One region of the Nitrobacter sp. CN101 genome, then DNA from elsewhere that is predicted to be linked to it. Evidence: predicted binding sites of a transcription regulator. Region 1 holds the regulator's gene; the other holds the start of a gene.
The links. The regulator LexA, encoded in region 1, represses DNA repair genes until DNA is damaged. The targets are predictions, from matches to a motif close to TGTTCNNNNTGTGTTCNG.
Positions count from the first base shown of each region.

Region 2: the regulator LexA is predicted to act here: its motif matches at 1,528-1,545, upstream of ACZ5IL_RS14060 (single-stranded DNA-binding protein).

Region 1 is NZ_AP038833.1:2,326,750-2,330,255, forward strand. Features, by position in the region: gene ACZ5IL_RS11550 (ComEC/Rec2 family competence protein) at 1-1,388, shown strand, start outside; gene lexA (transcriptional repressor LexA) at 1,429-2,136, opposite strand; gene ACZ5IL_RS11560 (molybdopterin molybdotransferase MoeA) at 2,300-3,506, opposite strand, start outside.
Region 2 is NZ_AP038833.1:2,781,587-2,785,092, reverse strand. Features, by position in the region: gene uvrA (excinuclease ABC subunit UvrA) at 1-270, opposite strand, end outside; gene ACZ5IL_RS14065 (outer membrane protein) at 559-1,329, opposite strand; gene ACZ5IL_RS14060 (single-stranded DNA-binding protein) at 1,719-2,213, shown strand; gene ACZ5IL_RS14055 (helix-turn-helix transcriptional regulator) at 2,548-2,763, shown strand; gene ACZ5IL_RS14050 (hypothetical protein) at 2,870-3,064, shown strand; gene ACZ5IL_RS14045 (hypothetical protein) at 3,154-3,354, shown strand.

The DNA of each region.
Region 1 (3,506 bases):
CCGGCTATCACATGGCCGTCGTCGCTGGCGTGGTCTTCTTCGCGGTGCGTGCGCTGTTGGCGCTGGTTCCAGCGTTGACGGCGACGTTCCCGATTAAGAAGTGGTCGGCGGCGGCGGCGTTCGTGGCAGCCGCTTTTTATCTTCTGCTGTCGGGCGCCGAGGTCGCGACCCAACGCTCGTTCTTTATGACGGCGGTGGTACTGATTGCGATCACGGTGGACAGGCGCGCCATCACGTTTCGCACACTCGCGGTCGCGGCGATGATCGTGCTTGCGATTGCGCCGGAGTCGTTGATTCACCCGAGCTTTCAAATGTCGTTCGCGGCGACGCTCGGGCTGGTGGCGCTGGTTCAGGTCGGCATGCCGAAGATGCTTGCAACCCCCGATCACTCGCCGACGGCGAGGGCCGCTCTGTGGGGTGGACGCGAAATCGCTATGCTGGCGCTGGCGTCACTCGTGGCCGGACTCGCGACCACGCCGTATGTCGCGTTCCATTTCCATCGGGTGACGCCATACGGCATGGTTGCGAACCTGCTGGCGATGCCGGTGATCTCGGCGCTGGTGATGCCGGCCGGGCTTCTCGGACTTGCGGCCATGCCGTTTGGCTTCGACGGCGTGTTCTGGCGGCTGATGGACTTTGGCATCGAATGGATGGTCGCTGTGGCTCAATGGGTAGCGGCGCTTCCGGGCGCCGTCGGTCATACGGCTGCATTTGGAACGGGACCGCTGCTCGCGGCGACCGCGGGCATCATTCTGCTCGGATTGTTGAGAACGCCGCTGCGCTGGAGCGGCGCAGCTGTGGTCGGGTTGGCGATCGTGTGGTCACTTGCGGTGACGCCGCCGGATATCCTGATCTCCGCCGAAGGTCGCAATGTCGCCGTGAGGGGCGGGGACGGCAGGCTGCGTCTCATCAGCACGAGTAAGGACTCTTTCACCGTCAAGGAATGGCTTGCCGCCGACGGGGATGGGCGTGGGTCTGCCGACCCTACACTGGCGGAGGGCGCCTCATGTGACGATGAGGGCTGCGTGGTCAAGGTGAGTGGAGGTGGACTTGTCGCGCTGACGCGGCGTCCGGAGGCGATACAGGATGATTGCGCTCGGGCGGAGCTCATGGTGACGCCGTGGCAGGCTCCGGAGGGGTGCCTTGCGCAGGTGATCGATCAAAACAGGCTACGGCGTGAAGGCGCTCTTGCCCTGTGGCGAACCCCAAGTGCTTCAAGATCTGGTGCTTCAAGATCTGGCTTTGCTGTTGATGCCGCACGTCCTGTCGGCGTCGATCGTCCCTGGTCATCCGCTGCCGTCGATGAACAGTCAGCACAGCTGCAATCAAAACCGGAGCCCCCGGCCGACGCCACGCCGGCGCCCGAGGATCTCCAGCCGGACGATTGAACGGCTCGTCCACGGTCGGAGCCTTTCGCTCCTGATGAAATCAGTACTTGCGGTAAATGCCGATCAGTCTGCCCTGGATCTGGACCCGGTTGGGCGGAAGTATGCGAACTTCGTAAGCCGTGTTCGCCGGCTCCAGCGCGATCGAAGCGCCGCGACGGCGGAAGCGTTTCAACGTCGCTTCCTCGTCGTCGATCAGGGCAACGACGATGTCGCCGGTATCAGCGGTCTGGTTCCGCTGGATCAACGCAAGATCGCCATCGAGAATTCCGGCATCGACCATGGAATCGCCGCGCACCTCAAGCGCGTAGTGTTCGCCGGTACCAAGCATGTCGGGCGGCACGCTGACGGTGTGGCTGCAGGTCTGCAACGCTTCGATCGGCGTGCCGGCTGCAATCCGTCCCATCACCGGAACGGCGACCGGACGTTCCGCATCGTCGACGACAGCGCCGCCGCTGCTGCGGCGGACTTTGCCCAGATTGCCTTCGATGACGCTCGGTGTGAAACCGCGACGGCCGCCGCCGCCGCTGGCGGCGAGTTCGGGCAGTTTGATGACTTCGATGGCGCGGGCGCGGTTGGGTAGACGGCGGATGAATCCTCGTTCTTCCAGCGCGGTAATCAGGCGATGGATGCCGGACTTCGAGCGCAGGTCGAGCGCGTCCTTCATTTCATCGAACGAGGGCGGCACGCCGGATTCTTTCAGCCGTTCGTTGATAAAACGCAGGAGTTCATACTGTTTGCGCGTGAGCATCCCGACCCAGTCCCTGGTTGATGGGGTTCTTGCCAACTAGGGGACATCGGGGCTGCAGCCCTTATAACCCCGCGGCACGAACCTCGAAACAAATCATGAACATACACTATATGTTCGATATGTGTTCCGCAACCCTTTAATTTAAGGTCAACAAAGCGACGTTTTATGACAGCGAAAGCTTAATGATGGCACAGGGCTCGCCTTTGCTTGCGGCCGGCGCAAATGGCGTGCGGATTACGAGAGCCTCTGCCGCAGCGAGTTTTCCCATCAGCGAGCTGTCCTGATGCCCGATCGGCGTCGCCACCGGCAAGCCGTCCGTCGAGGGCGTGAGCCGGGCGCGCAGATAATCCTGCCTGGCTTGATTGGCGCTAACATCGCTTCCGAGCAGCGCCGGTTCAATGCAGTGGTGCACATCTTCACGCCCCGATAGCGCACGAATCAGCGGCACCATGAACAGAAACGCGCAGATGTAGGACGAGACGGGATTGCCGGGGAGGCCGATCACCCGCATCGGGCCTAGACGTCCGTGCATCATCGGCTTGCCCGGCCGCAGTGCGATCCGCCAGAACGCCATCTCCACGCCTTCCGCCTCCAGCGCACGCTTGACGAAGTCATGGTCGCCGACCGACGCGCCGCCGGTCGTAACCAGAATGTCGGCGCCGCTCTCGCGGGCGCGGCGGATCGCGGCGGTTGTGGCGTCCATGGTGTCGGCGGCGATACCCAGGTCGATCGCCTCGGCGCCTTCGCCTCGGGCGAGTGCGCGAAGCGCGTAGCCGTTGGACAGGATGATCTGGCCCGGACCGGGCGTCGCGCCCGGCAAAACCAGTTCGTCGCCCGTGGCGAGCATCGCTATTGTGGGACGGCGATGCACCGGCAGGTCTGGATAGTTCATGCCGGCAGCAAGGGAAAGATGGCGATCGGTGAGATGGCTGCTGGCCCGGATCAGGACGTCGCCCTCACGAAAGTCCACGCCGGCAGGACGAATGTTCTTTCCGGGAGCAGTGGCCTCCTTGACGATAACGTGGTTGCCGTCGCGTTCGGTGTCTTCCTGGATCACGACTGTATCGGCGCTGTCCGGCACTACGCCGCCGGTGAAAATCCGTAAGGCCTCGCCGGTTTGCAGCGCGCGCTCGAGCGGTCGTCCCGCGGCGATCTCACCGATCACCTGTAGCCGCGCTGGAATTGTCGCAATGTCCGCTGCGCGCACCGCATAGCCGTCCATCGCCGACATTGCGACCGGCGGCTGAGTCCGGCGCGAGGGGAGGTCGCGCGCCAACACCCGGCGATGCGCGGCTTCGAGAGCCACGGGTTCCTCCGGGAGCGGTTCGACTCCGGCAAGAACAGCCGCAAGGGCGTCGGCGACCGTCATC
Region 2 (3,506 bases), 450 kb from region 1:
CTGATCGACGTCGGGCTTCTGCATCATCTCCAGAAACTGACGCGCGTAAGCCGACAGGGACTCGACATAGCGGCGCTGACCCTCGGCATAGATGGTGTCGAACGCCAGCGAAGACTTGCCAGAGCCGGAGAGGCCGGTGAACACCACGAGCTTGTCGCGTGGGATTTCCAGATCCACATTCTTGAGGTTGTGTTCGCGAGCGCCGCGAATCGTGAGGGCGCGACTCGCGGGACTCAATTGTTGCCGCTTCGCCTTGATGACTTCATCCATGACAGGCTTTTCCGGGTGCAGAAGCCGCACCGCGTTTAGGCGCGCCGCGCCGGCCAATCCCCGGAGAGGCGCTATCTGTGGCAGTCTATGGAACGTAGATAGAACAGCGGGCAATTTCCAGAGGGCGTCAGCGATCATCCCCGATTTCGTCGGGAGAAGCAGGACGGCTTATCAGTATGCTGCTCAGTATGCTGCCGTTCGCGGGGTTGCCTGCGGCCCGTACCTCAAACAAAAAGGCCGGCAAAAGCCGGCCTTTCAAGTTTTCCAAGAACGTCGGATCAGATGCGATCAGTACCGTGCGATGGCTGGGCCACCCCAGCGGTAGTTGATGCGCGCCGTGACGAGGTCCACGTCCTGGCTGATATTGTCGGTTCCAAACAGCGTACCGGCGGCCCCGGCAACGCCATTGTTGATGAAGGTAAGTCTATTGCCGCCCATAAAGATGTGGTCGTACTCGAATCCGAGCGACCAGTTTGGCGCAAACCCATATTCGAGGCCGACGCCGACCGTAGCGCCCCAGTCGGTGTTGTTGACGTTGTTGGTCACTTGAACGCCGGTTGCGGTAGCAAGGCTCCGGTATCGGTTAGACGTCACGGCAGCGCCGCCCTTCACGTAAAGCAACGTGGCATCCCAGGCGTAACCGATCTGGCCGGTGAACAGGCCGAATGCACCCAGATGGCTGTCGTTGGTGAAGGCGGGGAAGGCGAGGCTGGCACGGCGGCCACTGATATCAGCCCAGTTACCCTGAGCTTCCAGGCCGAACACCCAATTGCTGGTCTGCCAGCGATAGCCGATCTGGCCACCAGCCGTGCCGCCGGTTGCGTCATGGCAACCTTCACTTGCCACGGCAGCACCTGCGGGCGTTGTGAAGTTCCAGCAATTCCTGCTCGATCCCCAGCCGCCGTTCGCGCCGATGTAAAAGCCGCTCCAGTCGTAAATCGCGGCCACCATCGGAGGAGCCTTCGTATATGGACGCGGGGCGAGGTCAGCCGCAGTGGCGGGCGCGGTACCAAGGCCAATGGCGAGAGCACCGACGGCCCCAATCAGAAACTTGTTCATTTCAATCCCCGGATTTTTGCTTTAGTTTCAACAACTAAGCGCGAGCGCTGGTAGTTACCCCGAAATCTGTGAATTCAGTATACCTTCCGGCGCAGCAAATTGCCGTCTCTCAAATGCAACACTCTGGGTCAAATTGTTTGTCCAGCGGGCGGAGGTATCTCGGTGAGAGGTCCGCGCGGACTTTCGGTTTTATTTGTTGAGAACAAATAAAGTACATTGTACCACCCCACACTCGATCCGTGGATAACCCGGCGATTAGCCTCTCGGCGCGGCGCGGGAAGTGTAGGCTGCTTGAACGCCGTCACGGCTCGATTTTGAAGCGGCAACGCCCGTTGGGTTAGCACCGGTTTTGAGCTAGCAATCGGGGATTGGGGACATGGAGAACGGCGATGGCGGGTAGCGTGAACAAAGTTATTCTGATCGGCAATCTCGGAGCCGACCCGGAAATCAAGCGAACCCAGGACGGACGGCCGATTGCCAACCTGCGGATCGCAACCTCTGAAACCTGGCGCGACAGGACCAGCGGCGAGCGCAAGGAAAAGACAGAGTGGCATCGCGTCGTGATTTTCAACGAAGGCCTCTGCAAGGTTGTTGAGCAGTATCTGAAGAAAGGCTCGAAGGTCTACATCGAGGGTCAGTTGCAGACCCGAAAATGGACCGACCAAAGCGGTGTCGAAAAATACTCCACCGAAGTGGTGCTACAGAATTTCAATTCGACTCTGACAATGCTCGATGGCCGCAACAGCGGCGGTGGCGGCAACTTCGGATCTGACGATTCCGGCGGCGACTTCGGGTCCGGGAGTCCGTCAGGCGGCGGAACGCCGCGCCGCACCGCGGCCGCCAGTAGCCACCGCGGCGACATGGACGACGACATTCCGTTTTAGCGAGTGAAAATAACCTGGTGTTTACTGCGCCGGTTTTTGGCGATCCCGGCAGGATTGATTGATTTCAATGATTATCGGCACTTAACGCCCAGGTTAGGCAATTTCAGTCGCATTGTATTCCATAGGGAATTTTGGCGATTGCCTAACAGCGCGGGCTGGACTTCATTTTGGCGGCCGTAAATTTTTTCGTTTTTTTTCCAGCTTTTCCGCGGGTCACGTCTTATCTAACGTTATCTAACGGCACCGTTCGGAATTCAGCGGCAACGCCGGATTCCGATGGCCGCCGACTGGCCTTGGCCGGGGCGCAACTTCCCTCCCAAAACGGGAGTATTACGTGAATTTCCTATCCATTGATGACGTAGCCGCGCTCACCGGGCTCAGCCGGTCAACCCTCGCTAAGCGGCGGTGCACGGGCACCGGGCCGGTGTATTTTAAAATAGGCAAGGCCGTGAAATACGACCGCACCGACGTCGAATCTTGGATTACGTCTCGCCGCCGCACGAGCACTTGGGTCGCGAACGATAACCGGCCTGCCGGCGAGGTGGCGTGAGTCTTCGCGACCACACGGCCAGAGCTGGAACCAATCTAATCCGGCGAAATTGAATCAAATTCTTGGGCAGTCCGGCTTTGAGGCTCGGTGCTGATAGGAGGCTCCGGTGACCAACACTGAAATTTTAGCCAAAGCTATTTTAGATATCGACTGCGTTTTAGCCGATCACATCCAGCCATACCGCACGGAAGATCCACATCGTGCCTTAGAGAAAATCTTGACGATCCTGATGGAAGCCCGGGCGGTGGAAATCGCAGAGCGGGTCCAGGTTGGATACGGCAAGCTCACGCTGGTGAAATAGGCGCCGCAGGCATGCGGCGCCAAACTGCCTGAGCGCTCCGGCAACGTGCCGAAGCGAGATATTCCCATTGCCTAATATCTGGACCCTCAATGAACGATGCCAATTTCGATGATGGCGGCGTCGCGATCAACTTTGCCGAACTAGCCCGATCAACTCACGCTTCTGAACGAGCCATCCGTCAATCTGTGGACCGGCTTGTGCGCCACGGCGCTCTGATTGAACAGCGCGGCGCGGGAGGCGAACCAACCTACGTACCGAATCCGCTATTCCAATTTGGTGCAAGCGTATGAAGGCCGCAACTCCCGGAGGTCTATTAGACCAGTACAAGCTGTTGGGCGCGATTATCGACACGCCTTGGGCAACCCCGCCTTGACCATAAAGTCGCGCGTCATGTCATCGACAGGTATTATCCCAAACATGGAAACGGTCGCGCCAGCCTGCG